Regions from separate parts of the Rosenbergiella sp. YN46 genome, predicted to be linked through region 3. Evidence: predicted binding sites of a transcription regulator. Region 3 holds the regulator's gene; each other region holds the start of a gene.
What was found. The regulator CRP, encoded in region 3, controls carbon source genes, mostly activating them, when cyclic AMP is high. The targets are predictions, from matches to a motif close to ATGTGANNNNNNTCACAT.
Positions count from the first base shown of each region.

Region 1: the regulator CRP is predicted to act here: its motif matches at 4,192-4,209, upstream of V3W49_RS12565 (NupC/NupG family nucleoside CNT transporter).
Region 2: the regulator CRP is predicted to act here: its motif matches at 1,568-1,585, upstream of V3W49_RS03485 (glycine dehydrogenase).

Region 1 covers NZ_JAZHEE010000015.1:36,923-43,239, reverse strand. The annotation lists gene V3W49_RS12585 (alpha-keto acid decarboxylase family protein) at 1-1,003, opposite strand, end outside; gene mgrA (L-glyceraldehyde 3-phosphate reductase) at 1,193-2,185, shown strand; gene V3W49_RS12575 (DUF2502 domain-containing protein) at 2,313-2,639, shown strand; gene V3W49_RS12570 (Nramp family divalent metal transporter) at 2,674-3,912, opposite strand; gene V3W49_RS12565 (NupC/NupG family nucleoside CNT transporter) at 4,275-5,462, shown strand; gene V3W49_RS12560 (EAL domain-containing protein) at 5,745-6,317, opposite strand, start outside.
Region 2 covers NZ_JAZHEE010000003.1:21,678-27,994, reverse strand. The annotation lists gene V3W49_RS03495 (sensor histidine kinase) at 1-996, opposite strand, end outside; gene V3W49_RS03490 (hypothetical protein) at 1,149-1,433, opposite strand; gene V3W49_RS03485 (glycine dehydrogenase) at 1,738-2,079, shown strand; gene V3W49_RS03480 (SFCGS family glycine-rich protein) at 2,098-2,460, shown strand; gene V3W49_RS03475 (DUF4312 family protein) at 2,460-2,762, shown strand; gene V3W49_RS03470 (DUF4311 domain-containing protein) at 2,788-3,564, shown strand; gene V3W49_RS03465 (DUF4310 family protein) at 3,576-4,217, shown strand; gene V3W49_RS03460 (amidohydrolase/deacetylase family metallohydrolase) at 4,263-5,396, shown strand; gene V3W49_RS03455 (DgaE family pyridoxal phosphate-dependent ammonia lyase) at 5,380-6,317, shown strand, end outside.
Region 3 covers NZ_JAZHEE010000025.1:52,936-59,252, reverse strand. The annotation lists gene V3W49_RS16340 (hypothetical protein) at 1-35, opposite strand, end outside; gene V3W49_RS16335 (hydrolase) at 768-1,784, shown strand; gene V3W49_RS16330 (YheU family protein) at 1,785-2,003, shown strand; gene V3W49_RS16325 (phosphoribulokinase) at 2,105-2,971, shown strand; gene V3W49_RS16320 (OsmC family protein) at 3,009-3,413, opposite strand; gene crp (cAMP-activated global transcriptional regulator CRP) at 3,716-4,348, shown strand; gene V3W49_RS16310 (YccS/YhfK family putative transporter) at 4,510-6,317, shown strand, end outside.

The DNA.
Region 1 (6,317 bases), on a different contig from region 3:
ACAGTTGCTGGATAATCTCTACCGACTGTGCCATGGGAATCCCGCTGAACCAGCGCTTCCCGACTCTGACAGCATCCGGCTGAACATCGATGGTGTGTTCCTCCGACAGCCGGTAAGTGAAGCCCGTGGTCACCGTATCGGTGAAGCGTACCCCGATACAGATAGTCAGATCGGCGCTTTCGATGGTCTGACGTACGCTTCGGGCGCTGCCGCCACCACTCCAGGTACCGATAAATCCCGGCTGGGTTTCATCAAACAACCCTTTGCCCATCAGCGTGGTGGCATGAGGCAGCGGCGCTTCGCTCATCCATTTGCGCAACTCGCCGTCCAGCCCGTAGCGCTGAACCAGAAAATCCGCCAGCAGCGCCACACGCGGGGCATTATCCAGCAGCGACTGGATGCTCAGACGCAGCGCTTCCAGGCGTTTTGGCGCGGCAAAATGCGTCACAACCTCCAGCGCCGACTCCGGCGGCATGGCGGGAGCCTCCGATACATCACAGGGCAGCAGCAGATAGACCGGGCGTCGCTCACTCAACGCTGCGCTAATAACACGATCGATTTCAGAACAGGCGTTTTGCGGCGTCAGAACGCTCCAGGCCGCCGCCATTTCAGCGCCGATTCGCGAAAAATGATGGAAGTCTCCGTCACCCAGGGTATGGTGCACCAGCGCACCGCGCTGCTGAACTTCACGCTTCGGCGCCCCAACGATATGGACAACCGGCAGGTACTCCGCATAGCTACCCGCCACCCCGTTCAAAGCACTGAGCTCCCCGACCCCAAAGGTGGTGACCAGCGCGCCGGCGCCGCGGCAACGGGCGTATCCGTCGGCCGCGTAGGCGGCATTCAACTCGTTGGCGCAACCGGTCCAGCGAATCGTACGGTGATCAATAACGTGATCGAGAAAAAAGAGGTTATAGTCGCCAGGCACCCCGAACAAATGTTCAATACCGCATTCGGCAAGGCGATCCAGCAGATAATCGGCAACGCTGTAGTGGGTTGGCATATAGTGGCTCCCTTCTCTGTCAGTACCTGCTCTGAGTATTAGATAGCCGTCACCTCTGTCCAGGCAAATACCATAATCCTATGATGGAAAGTTAAATTTCCACACAATAAGAGCAACTACTTACTTGCCACGGGACCAGTGTAACCGTATACACTACGATAACTTTGTTACCAGGACAGGACTTTGACCATGAACTATCAGGCCAGCCATACCCGCTACCAGCAGATGGAATACCGCCGCTGCGGCAATAGCGGTCTTAAGCTGCCCGCCGTCTCTTTGGGACTGTGGCACAACTTCGGCGATACCACCCTACTCGACAACAGTCGCCAGTTATTGCGTCGCGCCTTCGATCTGGGCATCACCCATTTCGATCTGGCGAATAATTACGGGCCGCCTCCCGGCTCTGCGGAACGCAACTTCGGGGAATTGCTGAAGGCGGATTTCGCGCCGTGGCGTGATGAGATGATTATCTCATCCAAGGCAGGCTATACCATGTGGGACGGCCCTTATGGCGACTGGGGTTCACTCAAATATCTGGTGGCGAGTCTGAACCAGAGCCTGAAGCGCATGGGACTTGAGTATGTGGATATTTTCTACCATCACCGGCCAGACCCGCAAACGCCGCTGGAAGAGACTATGGGCGCGCTCGATCATCTGGTGCGTCAGGGCAAGGCGCTCTACGTTGGCCTGTCTAACTATCCGCCGGAGCTGGCACGCCAGGCGTTCGCCATTCTGCGCGATCTGGGTACGCCCTGCTTAATCCACCAGCCCAAATATTCAATGCTGGAACGTGAACCAGAAAACGGACTACTGGATACCCTGAAGCAGAACGGCGTGGGCTGTATCGCCTTCTCTCCACTGGCTGGCGGACTGTTGACTGACCGCTATCTGACCGGGATTCCGCAGGATTCACGCGCCGCCAGCGCCAGTAAGTTCCTGAATCCAGAGCAGATCACACCCCAGAGTCTGGCGCGCATCCGTCGCCTGAACGATGTGGCGCAGCGTCGCGGTCAGAAACTGTCGCAAATGGCGCTGGCATGGGTGCTGCGCGACGATCTGGTCACTTCAGTGCTGATTGGCGCCAGTAAGGTCGCCCAGATTGAAGATGCCGTCGGAATGCTGGCAATGCGCCAGTTTAGCGACGAGGAGCGCGCCGAAATCGAGGCTATCCTGGCCGCTTAACGGCGGCTTTTACAAAAAATGCTCCGGCGCGGGATTTAAGAATCGCGGCGATGAAACACCCACTTACCTTTCCTTAAAATTGGCATAACAGGTACCCAATAAACCTGGCTGATTATAAGGAGTTCGTATGAAATTTAAGTCGTTGTTTCTTGCCGCTGCGCTACTGGCCGCCACGCCGTGGTTCGCCAGCGCCGGAGAGATTTATCTGTTACCCGGGGTAAAACTAAAGATTGGCGATCACGATCACCACGGCCACCGCTGGGACGGCCACCGCTGGCGCGATCGCGATTACTGGAATCGTAACTGGCGCTGGCATGACGGGCGCTGGCATCACCGCAGCGCCTGGCGCGGTCACAAAAAGTATCGTCATCACGAACGCCACCACTACCGTCATCACCATCATGAGCATCGTCATCATGGTCGCCACGGCCATCATGGCCGCCATCATCATTAATGTCTCCCCTCCTGAGGCGGAGGGGAATACAGGCTTAATTCCCCGTCGCCATTCCAATCAGCAACCAGAGATTCAGCGCCACCACCACAGAGACGATTAACCAGCCAGTCTGCTTAATCAAACGGCTGTTCACCAGTTCGCCCATCAGCGATTTGTCGCTGGTGAACACCAGTAGCGGCACCAGCGCCAGCGCGATACCAAAGCTAAGCAGCACCTGGCTCATCACCAGAATGCGGGTCGCGTCCAGCCCCATCAGAATCACCACAAACGAAGGCGCCATGGTGATAGCCCTGCGCAGCCACAGAGGAATATGAAAGCGCACAAATCCCTGCATCACCACCTGGCCTGCCAGGGTTCCTACAACCGTAGACGACAGACCCGCCGCCACCAGGCTCAGACCGAAAATAGTCGCGGCCGCATGGCTGAGCAGCGGCTCCAGAGTCAGATAGGCTTCATCCAGATCTGCCACCCCGGTGTGTCCGCTAAAATGGAATGCCGCCGCCGCAGTCGCCATCATCGCCAGGTTAACGAAGCCGGCAATCGTCATGGCGATGGCGACGTCCCAGCGGGTGGCGCTATAGCGCTGGCGTTTAGTGCCGCCGTGCAGGTTCTGGGTCAGTGAAGAGTGCAGGTAGATAACATGAGGCATAATGGTGGCGCCCAGTACCCCGGCCGCCAGGAAGACCGCTTCGCCGTTCGGCAATCCGGGTATAATCATCCCCTTCGCCAGCGTCGGCAGATGCGGTTGTGAAAAGATAAGCTCCACAATATAGGCGCCGGCCACAAACAGCAGCAGCGCGCCAATCACTTTTTCCAGCGGCTTCTGCCCGCGGCGTTGCAGCATCAGGATCAGAAAGGTCGCGATACCGGTCAGCACCGCCCCTTCCAGCAAAGAGATACCCAGCAGCAGCTTAAAGCCCACCGCGGCCCCAATGAATTCCGCCAGATCGGTCGCCATGGCGATAACTTCCGCCTGAATCCACCAGAACCAGACCAGCGGACGCGGATAACGATCGCGAATGTGCTCAGCCAGGTTTTTACCGGTGGCAATACCCAGTTTTGCCGACAGGATCTGAATCAGCATCGCCATCAGGTTGGCCCAGACCACCACCCACAGCAACTGATAGCCAAAACTGGCACCAGCCTGAATATTGGTAGCGAAGTTACCAGGATCGATATAACCGATAGCCGCAATAAACGCTGGCCCCATCAGCGCCAGTCTTAGCTTACGTGCCGCCCGCCCTGTATTAGCTTCTATGCGACTGTTTGTCATCTCTGCCTCAGAAATATAGCCTTTGCTATGTTTCATGCTACCAAAATGCGAATGATTATCAAGTGCATTTAATTGGGGGATTCCCGATCGTTGTGATAGCTGAAAACAATGAAAGGCGGGGTTTGGACGACTACGCTGATAGATAAATGTCATCGAATGAAAAATCAGCGGTCTTATGATCATTCTATCAGAACTACATAACGTTTCACTGTTTTAATTAACATTACATAACAGGGGTTGACCCTGGATTGAGGTTAGTGCGTAACCCATGTCAGCATAATGTGACTTTTATCTCGTTTTATTATTCTGTGTTTCATAGAATGTGCGCCGAAATTAAACCTTCATCATAATTTGGAGCCAACATGTTCCGCGTTCTGCACTTTATTCTGGCGATTGCCGTAGTTGCACTGCTCGCGCTGCTGGTTAGCCACGATCGGAAACAAATCCGCATTCGTTACGTCATCCAGCTACTCGTCATTGAAGTTGTGCTGGCCTGGTTCTTCCTGCATTCGGAGGCAGGACTTGGGTTTGTGAAGGGATTCTCAGCAATGTTCGAGAAACTGCTGGGCTTCGCCAGTGAAGGCACTGACTTTGTCTTTGGCAAAATGAACGACGAGGGACTGGCTTTCTTCTTTCTGAAAGTGCTGTGCCCCATCATCTTTATTTCAGCGCTTATCGGCATTCTGCAGCATATTCGGGTATTGCCCGTCGTTATCCGCTTTATCGGTACCCTGCTTTCGAAAGTGAACGGCATGGGGCGTCTGGAATCCTTTAACGCGGTGAGCTCGCTGATTCTGGGGCAGTCGGAAAACTTTATCGCCTATAAGGACATACTGGGCAAGATGTCACGCAACCGCATGTACACCATGGCCGCGACGGCAATGTCCACAGTATCTATGTCGATCGTCGGCGCCTATATGACCATGCTTGAGCCACAGTATGTGGTCGCTGCGCTGGTTCTGAATATGTTCAGCACTTTTATTGTCCTGTCTATCATCAATCCCTATCGCGTGGAAGGCAGCGATGAAAACCTGCAAATGAGCAATTTGCATGCCGGGCAAAGCTTCTTCGAGATGCTGGGGGAATATATTCTGGCGGGCTTTAAGGTCGCGATTATCGTCGCCGCGATGCTGATCGGTTTTATCGCGCTGATCTCCGCCCTGAATGCGCTGTTTGCCGCGGTACTGGGCATTTCCTTCCAGGGTATTCTGGGCTACATCTTCTGGCCGGTTGCCTGGATGATGGGGGTTCCGGCCAGCGAAGCGCTTCAGGCTGGCAGCATTATGGCTACCAAACTGGTTTCCAACGAGTTTGTCGCCATGATGGAGTTGCAGAAAGTGGCCGATAATCTGTCACCGCGCGCCGAAGGCATTCTTTCGGTATTTCTGGTCTCGTTTGCCAACTTTTCCTCCATCGGGATAATCGCTGGCGCGATTAAAGGGCTGAACGAAGAACAGGGTAACGTGGTTTCCCGCTTTGGCCTGAAGCTGGTTTACGGCTCGACTCTGGTAAGCGTACTTTCTGCTTCTATTGCGGCGCTGGTGCTGTAACGTAGCGCCTGATAAAAAACCTCCCCAGGGAGGTTTTTTAGGTTCATCGCGGGTTAGCGTGGAGTGTTAGAAAGCGAAAACAAAAGCGGCAGAATATGACGATGCGGTGGGCTGTTCCGTTCACTTTGAGTGATTGCTTCTCTGCTGATTCACCAGTTCCGCAACCGACATATAAAAATATCCTTAAGGTGAACGGAACCTTCTCCTGCGCCACATACTCACCCGGAAGCCAGGGCCGCCGCCGGTCACTTCAGCTTCACGCCAATCCGCGATGAACCTTGTTTATGCCTCCAGCGGTACCGGCTTGCCTATCAGCCAGCCCTGCAGGTAGTCCACTCCCAGTAACAGCAGCAGCTCACGCTGCCTGCTGTTTTCCACAAATTCAGCGACAACCGTCATCGACTTGGCCCGGGCCATCTCGCAAATGGAGCGGACAATCATCGCATCCATCGGGCCGTTGAGAATATCACGCACAAAGCAGCCGTCTATTTTGATGATATCCGCATCCAGCTCTTTAAGACGCCCGTAATTGGCGTATCCGGTACCGAAGTCGTCGATAGCGATTCTGAATCCGTGATTGCGCAACTGCGCGATATTTTTATGGCTGACGCCGTCATCAGAGAACGCCTGCGCTTCCGTCACCTCAATAATGACGGCTTGAGCCTCGATACCATAATCCTCAAATAACCTGATGATGTCGGTCGCAATTTCCTTCTGCATCAGGGTCAGCGGCATCAGGTTGACCGAAAAACGCGTGCCGGGCTGAGGCGACGGGTGACAACGCAACCACTCCAGCATCTGAGTCATAATCTGCATATCGAAACGAGCGCTGAGATTAAATTCTGCCACCACGGG
Region 2 (6,317 bases), on a different contig from region 3:
GGCGACGATCTCCGGTAAATCGTCGGGGAGCCGGGCGATCAGCTTCACCTTGCCCTGACGTCGTTCGGTTTCCAGCAGTTGAGCGGTATGGCGCCAGATGTTCCCCAGACTGACCGGCTGCGGCGCTACCTGCTCGCTGCCCAGACGCTGGCGGAAAGCCTGGATCAGTTCACCGATGCGCTTGATCTGCACTACCGCCGCATCCAGCAGCGGTGCGGCGTTTTGCGGCTGCCGTTGATTAATCAGGCGCAGCGCCGCCTGGTTATAGCTCAGGGTAGCGGTCAGTGGCTGATTTAGCTCGTGAGCCAGTCCGGCGGCGATTTCGCCTAACGCGTTCAGGCGCGTCAGCTCTGAAAAACGGGCGCGCAGATCCGCCAGTTCGCGCTGTCGCTTCTGGCGCTGGTACTGACTGATAAAGTAAATCGCCGCCGCCCAGAACAGCAGCGTCGCCAGCATCACCAGCCACGGCATATCGCGCCAGTTCGGATTGTTACCGGCAGACAGTACAAAAGGCTGCGAAGGGCTGGCCAGCTTCTTGTCCCAGCGCCAGTGGAACGGTGCCCTGGCATCGCCACGGCTTATCAGCGTCTGCTGTTGCCAGTGAATGCTGAAGGTCTGAAAGCGGTGGCGATGGAGCAGGGTATCCAGCAGCGGGTTGAGGTCGATAAGCAGGGAATAGTGCTGACCGCTGAGCCAGTACTGGCCGTTGCCCGCGCTGACCAGCGAACCGGCGGGGCGCTGCGCCGGGCGCGACTCCCAGCGTATCACCTGGGGAAATCGCTGCTGAACCAGCTCAAAGGCGCCATGGGCGGAAAGCAGCGACAGGATCACATCGTTCTGAACCAGCTTGACCGAAATATCGCGATACAGAATGCGAAACTGCTCACTCTGCTTTTCATACTGTTGCTGCAACGCGTAATTAGCCAGACCAAGGCAGGAAAATAGCGACAGCAGCAGCCAGATAAGCGTTCTGACCATCACTTTTCCTTTAAACATGGTGCGCCTTTGCAGTGTGGAAAGAGGTTTATTAAAGCGGCTATTGACGACAGTGTCTATTGACTTTCAGCGTACCGCTCACCGATGCCGCAACTCCCTTCCCGAGATAGGGATCGCAAAACTTAATATCCATTATTACTGTGCGGTCTGTTTCACTTTCGGAAATCGAAATCAGGATGGCGTCCAGCGCGCCGTCGTTCAGCATGCCGGGCCTCTTCCAGACCGCGATCCACCGCCGTTACCGCCTGTTGACAATACTGCTGGAGCACCAGCGCCGCTGGCTGAGACACCTGGTTGCATCCCCGGTGGGCGAACAGCGGGTAGCGTACCTCCTCTTCCAGCGAATGCAGCGCCCGGTGCATGCTGACGCTGATTAATCCCTGCGCTTCTGCGGTGCGGGCGATGTTGCCTTTTTCCATAAAGGTCAGAAAGACCAGCAGTTGGCGGAAAGTGATTTCGTGTCAATTCGCATCGCGATAAGTTTTTTAAATATCAGAAGGAAAATAGTGCGCCACATCTCAAAACAGATCATCAGGTTTGCATGCTGCTTTGGGCGAAATGAGGGGGATTTATGTGATTAATATCACATAAATGGGCGGATAAATCTTAATGTCGGGGAAATATGTGGAACCGATCACTTAGGGCAGTGCCATTTCCACTTCGAAGTGGAAAACAACTCGCTACAAACCTTGCGCTTCTACCTATAGGTTAAAAGGCATCCCAATTAATAAGGTATCTAGCGTGGAAAACGGAGCGGTAATGGTTAATGAGACCAGCAGCCAGAATGAGCAGGTAGCCCGCCTTGGGGAAGAGATGCTGGCCTGGATTAAGGCGCTGCTGAAAGAGCATGGGATAGTCCCGAACGCTGTGCAGGAGCAGATGCTCGATTCGCACGTCAGGGCGATGGCGTTCCGGTCGGTGACCGGCGAACCGTTGCCGGAAGTGGACGCCAGCCTGTTTGACGAGATTTCGCAGGACTCTATGCAGCTTGCGGAACAAGTGGTAGCGAAGTTCGGCAACCTGCCGATCGAAGAGGCCTGGCTGCTGTCGGTGCATTTCGAAGTGGCAAGAGATAACGATTAACGGATCAGGAGTAACAACATGGCACAGATTACGGTAGTGATTGGCGATCGTCTGGGTAAAGGCCAGAAAGTGGCAGAAGGCGTGGAAAAGGCGGGCGGTCGCGCGGTGGTTATCCCGGGCGTGGCGGCGGATATGAAGCTGGGCGACGTGATGAAAGCGGAAGAGGCCACCTTCGGCATCTCTTTTTGCGGTAGCGGCGGCGCGGGCGCGATTACCGCCCAGAACAAGTACGGCTATAAAGCGAAATACGGCATGCGTTCAGTAGATGAAGGCGTGACCGCCATTAACGAAGGCTGCAACGTGCTGGGCTTCGGTTTTATGGATAAAGAAGAGTTAGGCGAACGTCTGGTGCAGGCCTGGCAGAAGAAATACGGCGCCTGATTATGAAAGAGCACTTCACCACCACGGTGAGAGTCACCGGCAAAGGCGACGCGAAAGCGAAGGCCTTTGCCGACGCCCTGAGCAAAGTTCAGGGCGCAGTGATGAAATCGACTCCCCAGATTTTGCTGCGCATTGAACCCCAGGATGTCGAGGTGATTCAGGCGCAGGTCGCGGTACGCACAGAAGCGTTTCTGTTTTTCTTTCTGCGCCGGGAGAGGCGGGATTTCAGCATTGAGCTGGATGTCACAGTGAAGGTGACGGCAATCAATCTCGACAAAGTGGATTTTGTCGAGAAAACCTAAGTAATCTTAATAAAAGGGCAGAGTGATGTTCTTAATTATATTAATAAAATCGCTCATCATCGGCGCGCTGGTCGGCGTGGGTGTGGGCGCCGGAGCGGCACGAATGTTTCACGCGCCCACCACCCAGGGGATGGGGGCGTTTCGTACGCTGGGGGAACTTAACTCCTGTGAGGGAGACCCGGCCTCTCACTTCTCATTTGGTCTGGGCTTCTTCTTTAACGCCTGGGCATCGTCAGTGGCCGCAGGCGCTTTCACCCAGGACGTAGACCACCGCATTATCCCTAACTGGGCGGCGGCGGTGCTGATGATTAAAAACCGCGATGTGGCGCAAACGCTGCACGATCCGAAGAAGATGGCTATTGCCGGCGGCATCATCGGTATGGTGGTAGTGGCCTTCCTGAACCTGACCGCATCGTCAGTGCCAGAAGCGCTCCAGGTCACGGCAGTGAAGGTACTGGTACCGGCGGCTAATCTGCTGGTCAACATCGTAATGCCGGTTATCTTCTGGCTGGCGGCTATCGATGCCGGTAAACGCTCTGGTTTCTGGGCCACCATTTTTGGCGGTCTGGCGCAGCTGATTATGGGCAACGCCGTACCGGGTCTGGTACTGGGCATCCTGATCGGCAAGGGCGTGGAAGAGAGCGGCTGGAACCGCGTCACCAAAGTGATGATGAGCGCCATTATCGTTCTGTTCGTGATGAGTGCCTTCTTCCGCGGCTTCGATATGAAACTGCTGGAATCCTTCCACCTGGGCGTGCCGAACTGGCTCGAACTGATTCATAACTCGATGAGCGGCAAATAAGGAGCGCGAAAATGGAACAGAATAAAGGTTTCTGGTATGCCGACTGGTCGTTCCCGATCTTTGTTGGCCTGCTGTCCGCTGGCGTCTTCGCCGGTACCCACATGTACTATATACACGGTATTGGCGCCTTTAACGAAGTGGCCTTCGTGGCCATGCTGAAAGCGGGGATGGATACCGGCGTCTACGGCGCAGTAGCGGCCTTTGGCGCCAGCTTCCTGTTCGCCCGTATTATCGAAGGCTCGCTGGTAGGGATTCTGGATATCGGCGGGGCGATTCAAACCGGCATTGGGCTGGGCGTACCGGCGCTGCTGCTGGGCGCAGGCTTTGTCTTCCCGGTAGCGAACTTCGCTGCCTCGCTGGCGACCGGCCTGGTGCTTGGTCTGGCTGTTGGTTACGTGATTATCCTGGCGCGTAAGTTCACCGTAAATCAGGGCAACACCACCTACGGCGCCGACGTGATGATGGGTGCCGGTAACGCCTCCGGCCGCTTTCTGGGGCCTCTTATCATCCTGAGCGCGATGGGCGCTTCCATTCCGATCGGCGTGGGTTCGCTGCTTGGCGCGCTGGGATTCTATATCTGGCAGAAGCCCATTACCGGCGGCGCCATCCTCGGCGCTATGGTGTTCGGTTACTTTTTCCCGGTCGCTATCTAATGACTTACGGGCGCCGCTGGCGCCCGGTTTATTGAGGAGAGACCCATGTTTGATTTGATCCTGCGTCAGGCTCGTCTGGCGGATGAGCGCATTGTTGATATCGCTATCCTGGACGGGAAAATCGCCGCTGTGGGCGAAGTATCCGGCCCGGCGCGTGAAGAACTCAATCTGGACGGCAAGGGCTACGTCAGCGCGGGCTGGATTGACTCCCACGTGCACTGCTATCCCAAATCCCCGATTTATCACGACGAACCGGATAGTGTCGGGATCGCCACCGGCGTCACCACGGTGGTCGATGCCGGTAGCACCGGCGCCGATGACGTGGATGATTTTTACCAGCTCACCCGGGCGGCTACCACCCAGGTGTATGCGCTGCTGAATATCTCCCGGGTTGGGCTGATAGCCCAGAACGAACTGGCGCGGATGGAGAACATCGACGCCGATGCGGCGGGCGATGCGATTCGCCGCCATCCCGACTTTATTGTCGGCATTAAGGCGCGTATGAGCAGCAGCGTGGTGGGCGAAAACGGCATTAAGCCGCTGGAGCGCGCTAAAGCGATTCAGAAAGCCAACGGCGGTCTGCCGCTGATGGTGCACGTCGGCAACAATCCGCCGGATCTGGATGAGATTGCCGAGCTGCTGGGTAGCGGCGACATTATCACCCACTGCTATAACGGTAAGCCGAACCGTATTCTGACGCCGGAAGGCGAGCTGCGCGCGGCCGTTAGCCGGGCCATCGAACGCGGGGTGCGGATGGATGTGGGCCACGGTACCGCCAGCTTCAGCTTCGCGGTGGCCCAGCAGGCGATTTCGCTGGGAATTCTGCCGCACACCATCAGTTCCGATATCTACTGTAAAAACCGGATTAACGGCCCGGTATATAGCCTGGCGTCGGTGATGTCTAAATTCCTCGCTATTGGTATGACGCTTTCGGAAGTGATCGACTGCGTCACCGTTAACGCCGCCGAAGGGCTGCGTCTGAGCCGGAAAGGGCGTCTGGAAGTGGGCGCCGACGCCGACCTGACCCTCTTCGCGCTGCGCCGCCAGCCGACGCTGTTCGTCGATGCCGAAAACGACAGCCTGCAAGCGGAAGAGCAGATTGTCCCGCTGGCCGCGCTGCGCGCCGGGCAGTGGTTCACCACCGAACAAGGAAAAGCAGAACATGTCTTCGATTTATGAGAAGTACCACCTGAAACAGGTGATTAACGCCTCCGGGCGAATGACCATTCTGGGCGTTTCCACGCCGCGCCCGGAAGTGGTGGAGGCGGTAAACACCGGTATGAACCACTACTTCGAAATGAAGGATCTGGTCAACAAAACCGGCGAATACATCGCCCGGCTGCTGGATGTGGAAGCGGCGACCGTGGTCTCCTGCGCTTCAGCGGGGATCGCCCAGTCGGTGGCGGCGGTTCTGGTGAAAGACTGCGACTGGCTGCTGGAAAACCTGCACGTCACGCCAGTGGAAAATAATGAGATAGTCCTGCCGAAGGGCCACAACGTTAACTTCGGCGCGCCGGTAGGCACTATGGTGGCGCTGGGTGGCGGTAAAATTGTGGAAGCCGGTTACGCCAACGAATGCTCCCCGGCCCATCTGGCGGCGGCGATCACGCCGCGTACCGCCGCGATCCTTTACATCAAATCCCACCACTGCGTTCAGAAGAGTATGCTGAACGTGGCCCAGGCCGCAGAAGTTGCCCGCGCCCATAACCTGCCGCTGATTGTCGACGCCGCGGCGGAAGAAGATCTGCAGCGCTACTATCAGGCTGGCGCGGATCTGGTTATCTACAGCGGTGCGAAAGCGATCGAAGGGCCGACCAGCGGTCTGGTTATTGGCCGTCATCAGTACGTGGAGTGGGTAAAGCGCCAGGCGGGCGGTATTGGCCGCGCCATGAAGGTGGGCAAAGAGGGGATCCTTGGTCTGACCTGCGCTATCGAACACTACCTGAGCGCCGCCAAAGAGAGCGGAGCGGAGATGGTGGCGAAGATGACTCCCTTCATCGACGCCCTGAATACCCTGGATGGCGTGAGCGCCCGGGTGGTCTGGGATGCTGCCGGGCGTGATATCGCCCGGGCCGAAATCAAGTTTGATGAAGCGACTAC
Region 3 (6,317 bases):
ACCAGACAGTTATTATCACGCCTGTAATGAAGAATGTAGTACAGAATATAAATATCATCGCCGCAAGGAACGAAATAGAAAAATTGCCTGCGACAACCTTCATATCCTTACCACCAGGAAGGTTATATTCATTATTTGGCCAATCACCTGCTGGCGTACTTCCCAGAATAGTTTTCAGCCTCAAGGCCGCCGCCAATATCAATACGCCATCAGGCATCAGTAAAAGACCTTGCGGCAACGATATTTCCCACCATCTTCTAAGAGGCGTTCGTCATCACAAAGAAAAACATCGCTGGCACATCACGGTACGCTTCTGGTAATAAAAAACTGCGCAACCATTCGTCGTTAAAACCGAGGTTAGCCAGTACACGTTACCTGATCCACGCTTCCGGCCGGCAACCTATCAATCCACAGCCTGATCTCCGCGCTCAGTCAGCAATATTATCCACCCTGTCGCAACGCCATTAATGAATTTCGCCAGCCCACGCCTGTTGTCGCTCATCGCTAATACCATCGCCCTGCTTAAGATTAACTAAGCGGCGCTAACCTTAACCTGGATCGAATAACAGCCCTGCGGACAACACATTCCAGCACCTATATTTTTATTCTGATTTATCATAATGTCTTCATCACTGAATGGTTTTAATAACCCACCATGATGTGTGGGCACCCATCAAAAAAACGAATCAGGCAGCAAAAAAAAGCATCAACAAGATACTGATTTAACGGTATAATAACAGATTAATTAACTAAAATTACTCTGTACCATGGCAGAAATTACCCCTGCAGAACTCTCCGGCAATCGTGACGAGACGCAGCTTTTCCGCCCTATGCGCGGCGCGCGTAATCCGCATTTACAGACCATGTTGCCGCGCCTGATACGCCGACGGCTGCGTTTTACCCCCTGGTGGCAACGAATCGATACGCCAGATGGCGACTTTCTCGATCTCGCCTGGAGCGAGCCCCCTTCAACAGCGCAGCATAAGCCGCGCCTGGTGGTGTTTCACGGTCTGGAAGGAAGCCTGCACAGCCCTTATGCACACGGGCTGATTCATGCGGCAAAACAGCGCGGCTGGCTGGGTGTGGTGATGCATTTTCGCGGCTGTAGCGGCGAGCCGAACCGCATGAACCGCATCTACCATTCCGGAGAAACCTCCGATGCCAGTTACTTTCTGAACTGGCTGTGCCAGCGTTACGGTGAACGCCCGACCGCTGCCGTAGGGTTTTCACTGGGCGGCAATATGCTGGCCTGCCTGATGGCCCGGCAGGAAAAGGCCTGTTCACTGATGGCTGGTGTCGTGGTTTCAGCGCCTCTGATGCTGGAGCCTTGCTGCTATCATATGGAAAAAGGGTTTTCCCGTTTCTATCAGCGTTATCTGCTGAACCTGTTGAAAGCCAACGCCGGACGCAAACTCAAAGCCTGGCCCGGCACGCTGCCCATAGACAGAGCCCGCCTTAAGCGCATTCGCCGCATCCGGGAGTTCGACGATCTCATTACTTCGAAAATTCACGGTTTCAGCGATGCTCTGGACTATTACCGACGCTGTAGCGCGCTGCCCATGCTGCCGAAAATCGCCCGACCAACGCTTATCATCCACGCGAAAGACGATCCCTTTATGGATAGCCAGGTGATTCCCGATCCCGACCACCTGCCGCCTAATATCGAGTATCAACTGACCGAACACGGCGGCCATGTAGGCTTCGTCGGTGGTACACTAAGGCGCCCGGAAATGTGGCTGGAACAGCGCATTCCCGACTGGCTAAGTCAATTCCTGGACCGATAGATGATTATTCCCTGGCAGCAAATACCGACAGAGACGCTGGATAACCTGATAGAAGCCTTTGTCCTGCGCGAAGGCACCGATTACGGCGAACATGAACGTTCGCTCGAACAAAAAGTGGCGGACGTAAAGCGTCAGCTACAAACCGGCGAAGCCGTTGTGGTATGGTCGGAACTTCATGAAACGGTCAATATCATGCCGCGCTCACAGTTCCGTGGCTGATATCTCATTCGCCAGCCGCTATCGCTATACTGCAAGCAGCCTTTAACGATTCGCCGTGTTTCAGTGGCTACCCACCTCTGTACTCAAGGAGTTGCTCAGCTATGTCCACCAGGCATCCGATTATCGCCGTCACCGGTTCCAGCGGTGCGGGAACGACCACTACCAGTATCGCATTTCGTAAGATCTTCGCTCAACTCGGGCTCAGAGCCGCCGAGCTTGAAGGCGATAGTTTCCACCGCTACACCCGCCCGGAAATGGATATGGAGATTCGCAAGGCCCGGGATTTAGGACGCCATATCAGCTACTTCGGCCCGGAAGCCAACGACTTCGGCCTGCTGGAAAACACCTTTGTCGAATATGGACACAGTGGCACCGGCAAGTCCCGAAAATATCTGCATACCTACGATGAAGCGGTACCCTGGGATCAGGTACCAGGTACCTTTACTCCCTGGCAACCACTACCGGAACCCACCGATGTCCTGTTCTACGAAGGGCTGCATGGCGGAGTGGTCACGCCCCAGCACGACGTCGCACAGCATGTGGATCTGCTGGTTGGCGTCGTGCCTATCGTCAACCTGGAATGGATTCAGAAACTGGTGCGCGATACCAGCGAGCGTGGCCATTCGCGCGAAGCCGTCATGGACTCGGTGGTACGCTCGATGGAAGATTACATCAACTACATCACCCCGCAGTTCTCGCGCACCCATATCAACTTCCAGCGCGTGCCGACGGTCGATACCTCTAACCCCTTTGCCGCCAGGGAGATTCCCTCTTTAGATGAAAGCTTTGTCGTGATTCACTTCCGGGATCTGGCTGTCGATTACCCCTGGCTGCTGGCGATGCTTCAGGGCTCGTTTATTTCACACATTAATACCCTGGTGGTGCCGGGCGGCAAAATGGGGCTGGCGATGGAGCTCATTATGACACCGCTGGTGCAGCGTATTATGGAAGGCAAAAAGATAGCCTGATCAAGCAGGGAGGAGCATCCCCCCTCCCCTGGCGGCGTCAGGCCTCAACCACTTCGTATGAATGGGTAATGTTCACCGCCTTACCCAACATCAGCGCGACGGAGCAGTATTTCTCCGCAGACAGATCCACCGCGCGCGCCACCACGTTGTCTTTCAGATCCTGTCCGGTAACGATAAAGTGCAGGTTAATATGAGTGAACAGGCGCGGCGCCTCTTCACGACGCTCCGAGGTCAGTTTCACCTCGCAATCGGCCACGTCATGACGCCCCTTTTGCAGAATAGAAACCACATCGATAGCGCTACAGCTTCCCACCGCCATCAGTACCATTTCCATCGGGCTGGGGGCCTTATCGCCGGAATTTCCGTCCATCAGCACCTGGTGCCCGGAGGCGGATTCGCCCAGAAAAGTCAGGCCCTCTACCCATTTAACTCGTGACTGCATGTTGTTGCTCCCATCAAGCCATTTTTCCTCACAGAGTAAGCCGCCGCAAAGAAAGTCGCAACAGAAGGCGATCCGGGTCAAGCTGAAACGAGACAATAGGAGACACCCGGAAAAAGCTATGCTAAAACACTGAGGATACCCTCCCGCCGCGATAGCCCGCGTCCGGGATGAAAATTCACGTGAAATTTATATAGATTACAGGCTTTTCTCATGCCAGACCCCCAGAGCGGGGACAAACGATCAATACGCCCGGAGGCCCTTACCCTTTCGGGCGTCAGCTTATAACCAGAGGATAACCGCGCATGGTGCTTGGCAAACCGCAAACAGACCCGACTCTCGAATGGTTTTTGTCTCATTGCCACATTCATAAGTATCCATCGAAGAGCACACTTATTCATCAGGGTGAAAAAGCCGAAACCCTCTACTATATCGTTAAGGGCTCTGTTGCAGTGCTTATTAAAGACGAGGAAGGTAAAGAGATGATCCTCTCCTACCTGAACCAGGGGGATTTCATCGGTGAACTGGGGCTGTTCGAAGAAGGCCAGGAGCGTAGCGCCTGGGTACGGGCAAAAACCGCCTGCGAAGTCGCTGAAATCTCCTACAAAAAATTCCGCCAGTTGATTCAGGTTAACCCGGACATTCTGATGCGCCTTTCCGCACAGATGGCCCGTCGCCTGCAGGTCACATCCGAAAAAGTCGGTAACCTCGCCTTCCTGGATGTGACTGGCCGGATAGCACAGACCCTGCTGAACCTGGCGAAACAGCCGGACGCAATGACCCACCCGGACGGAATGCAGATCAAAATCACCCGCCAGGAAATCGGGCAGATTGTGGGCTGCTCCCGCGAAACCGTCGGTCGTATTCTGAAAATGCTGGAAGATCAGAATCTGATCTCCGCGCACGGGAAAACCATCGTCGTCTTTGGTACCCGCTAATCCGGTCTGTATGTAACGGCGTGTTGTGGCAACATGCCGTCAGGTTGATAACAAAGCGGGAAAAAACGTAGTTTTTCCCGCTTTGTGGTCATTTCAGGAGGCTATGACGCTGTCAACTGTCTCCATGTTATCTCTACCACTGACGCGTTCATCCTGTTCCAATGCGCCGACTGATCTATCACCCCGAAGTTAACTACGCGCTGCGCCAGACCCTGGTGCTCTCGCTGCCGGTGATTATCGGGCTGATCTTCGGTAGCCTGCAACAGGGGCTGCTCTTCTCACTGGTGCCCGCCTGCTGCAATATCGCGGGTCTCGATACCCCCCACAAACGCTTTTTTAAACGCCTGATCGTCGGCGGATCGCTGTTCGCCTTCAGCAGCCTGATGGTGCAGCTACTGCTGATGGAAAAAGTGCCGCTGCCCGCCATCTTCCTGGGAATGGCGCTGCTGTTGGGCGTTACAGCAGAGATCAGCGCTCTGCACGGCCGCCTGCTACCTGCATCGCTTATCGCCGCGATCTTTACCCTGGGGCTGGCTGGCAATATGCCCGTCTGGCAGCCGATGCTGCTGTATGCGCTCGGCACCCTGTGGTACGGCGCCTTTAACTGGTTCTGGTTCTGGATGTGGCGCGAACAGCCGCTACGCGAAACCCTGAGCCTGCTGTATCGCGAACTGGCGGACTACTGCGAAGCCAAATACAGCCTGCTGACCCAGCATACTGACCCGGAAACGGTATTACCGCCATTGCTTACCCGCCAGCAGAAAGTGGTGGATCTTATCAGCCTCTGTTACCAACAGTTGCATATGCTGTCCGCCACCAGCCGTCAGAACGACTATAAGCGCCTGCTACGCGTCTTCCAGGTGGCGCTGGATCTACAGGAGCATATTTCGGTCAGCCTGCATCAACCCGAAGAGGTGCAGAAACTGGTGGAACAGAGCCATGCAGAGCAGGTGATTCGCTGGGCGGCACGCACCGTGGCCGCCCGCCTGCGCGTGGTCAGCGACGATATACTTTATCACCGCTTCCCAGAACGCTTTAGCATGGAAAAACCTCTTGCCGCGCTGGAAAAAATCGCCCGCCAGCATCCGGAAAACCCGGTAGGACAGTTTTGCCACTATCACTTCAGCCGCATCGCCCGGCTACTGCGCACCCAACGCCCGCTTTACGTCCGGGATCTGATGGCCGACCAGCAACAACATCTGCCGCTGCTACGGGCGCTGCGTAGCTATTTGTCCCTGAAGTCTTCGGCGCTGCGCAGCGCAGCGCGCATTGGCACTATGCTGGCGGTCGCCGGACTGCTTGGATCAGCGCTCAATCTGCCCAAACCATGGTGGATACTGATGACTATCATGTTCGTGACCCAGAACGGATATCGCGCCACCCGGGTACGCATTCTACACCGGGCCGGGGGAACCATAGCCGGCCTGCTAATAGCGGCGGGTGCCCTGCACTTTAACGTGCCCCAGGGCTATATTCTGGCAGGGATGCTGCTGATTACGCTGATTGGCTACCTGATTATCCGCAAGCATTACGCGCTGGCAACCGTCGGCTTTACCGTTACGGCAGTGTACAGCCTGCAGTTGCTGTCGCTAAGCGGCGAACAGTTTATTATGACCCGGCTGGTAGATACGCTGCTTGGGTGTCTGATCGCCTTTGGCGGCATGGTCTGGCTGTGGCCTCAGTGGCAGAGCGGCCTGCTGCGTCAGAACGCCTGGGATGCGCTGGAGTGCGATCAGCAGGCCATCCGCCGGATTCTGAGCATCGATCCACAGCCCGGCCCGCTGGCCTGGGAGCGCATGCGGGTTAATCAGGCTCACAATGCGCTCTATAACTCGCTGAATCAGGCAATGCAGGAGCCGTCATTTAATAACCGCTACCTGGCCGATATGAAACTCTGGGTCACTCATAGCCAGTTTATCGTCGAGCATATCAACGCCATGACGATCCTGGCGCGCGAGCACAATATGCT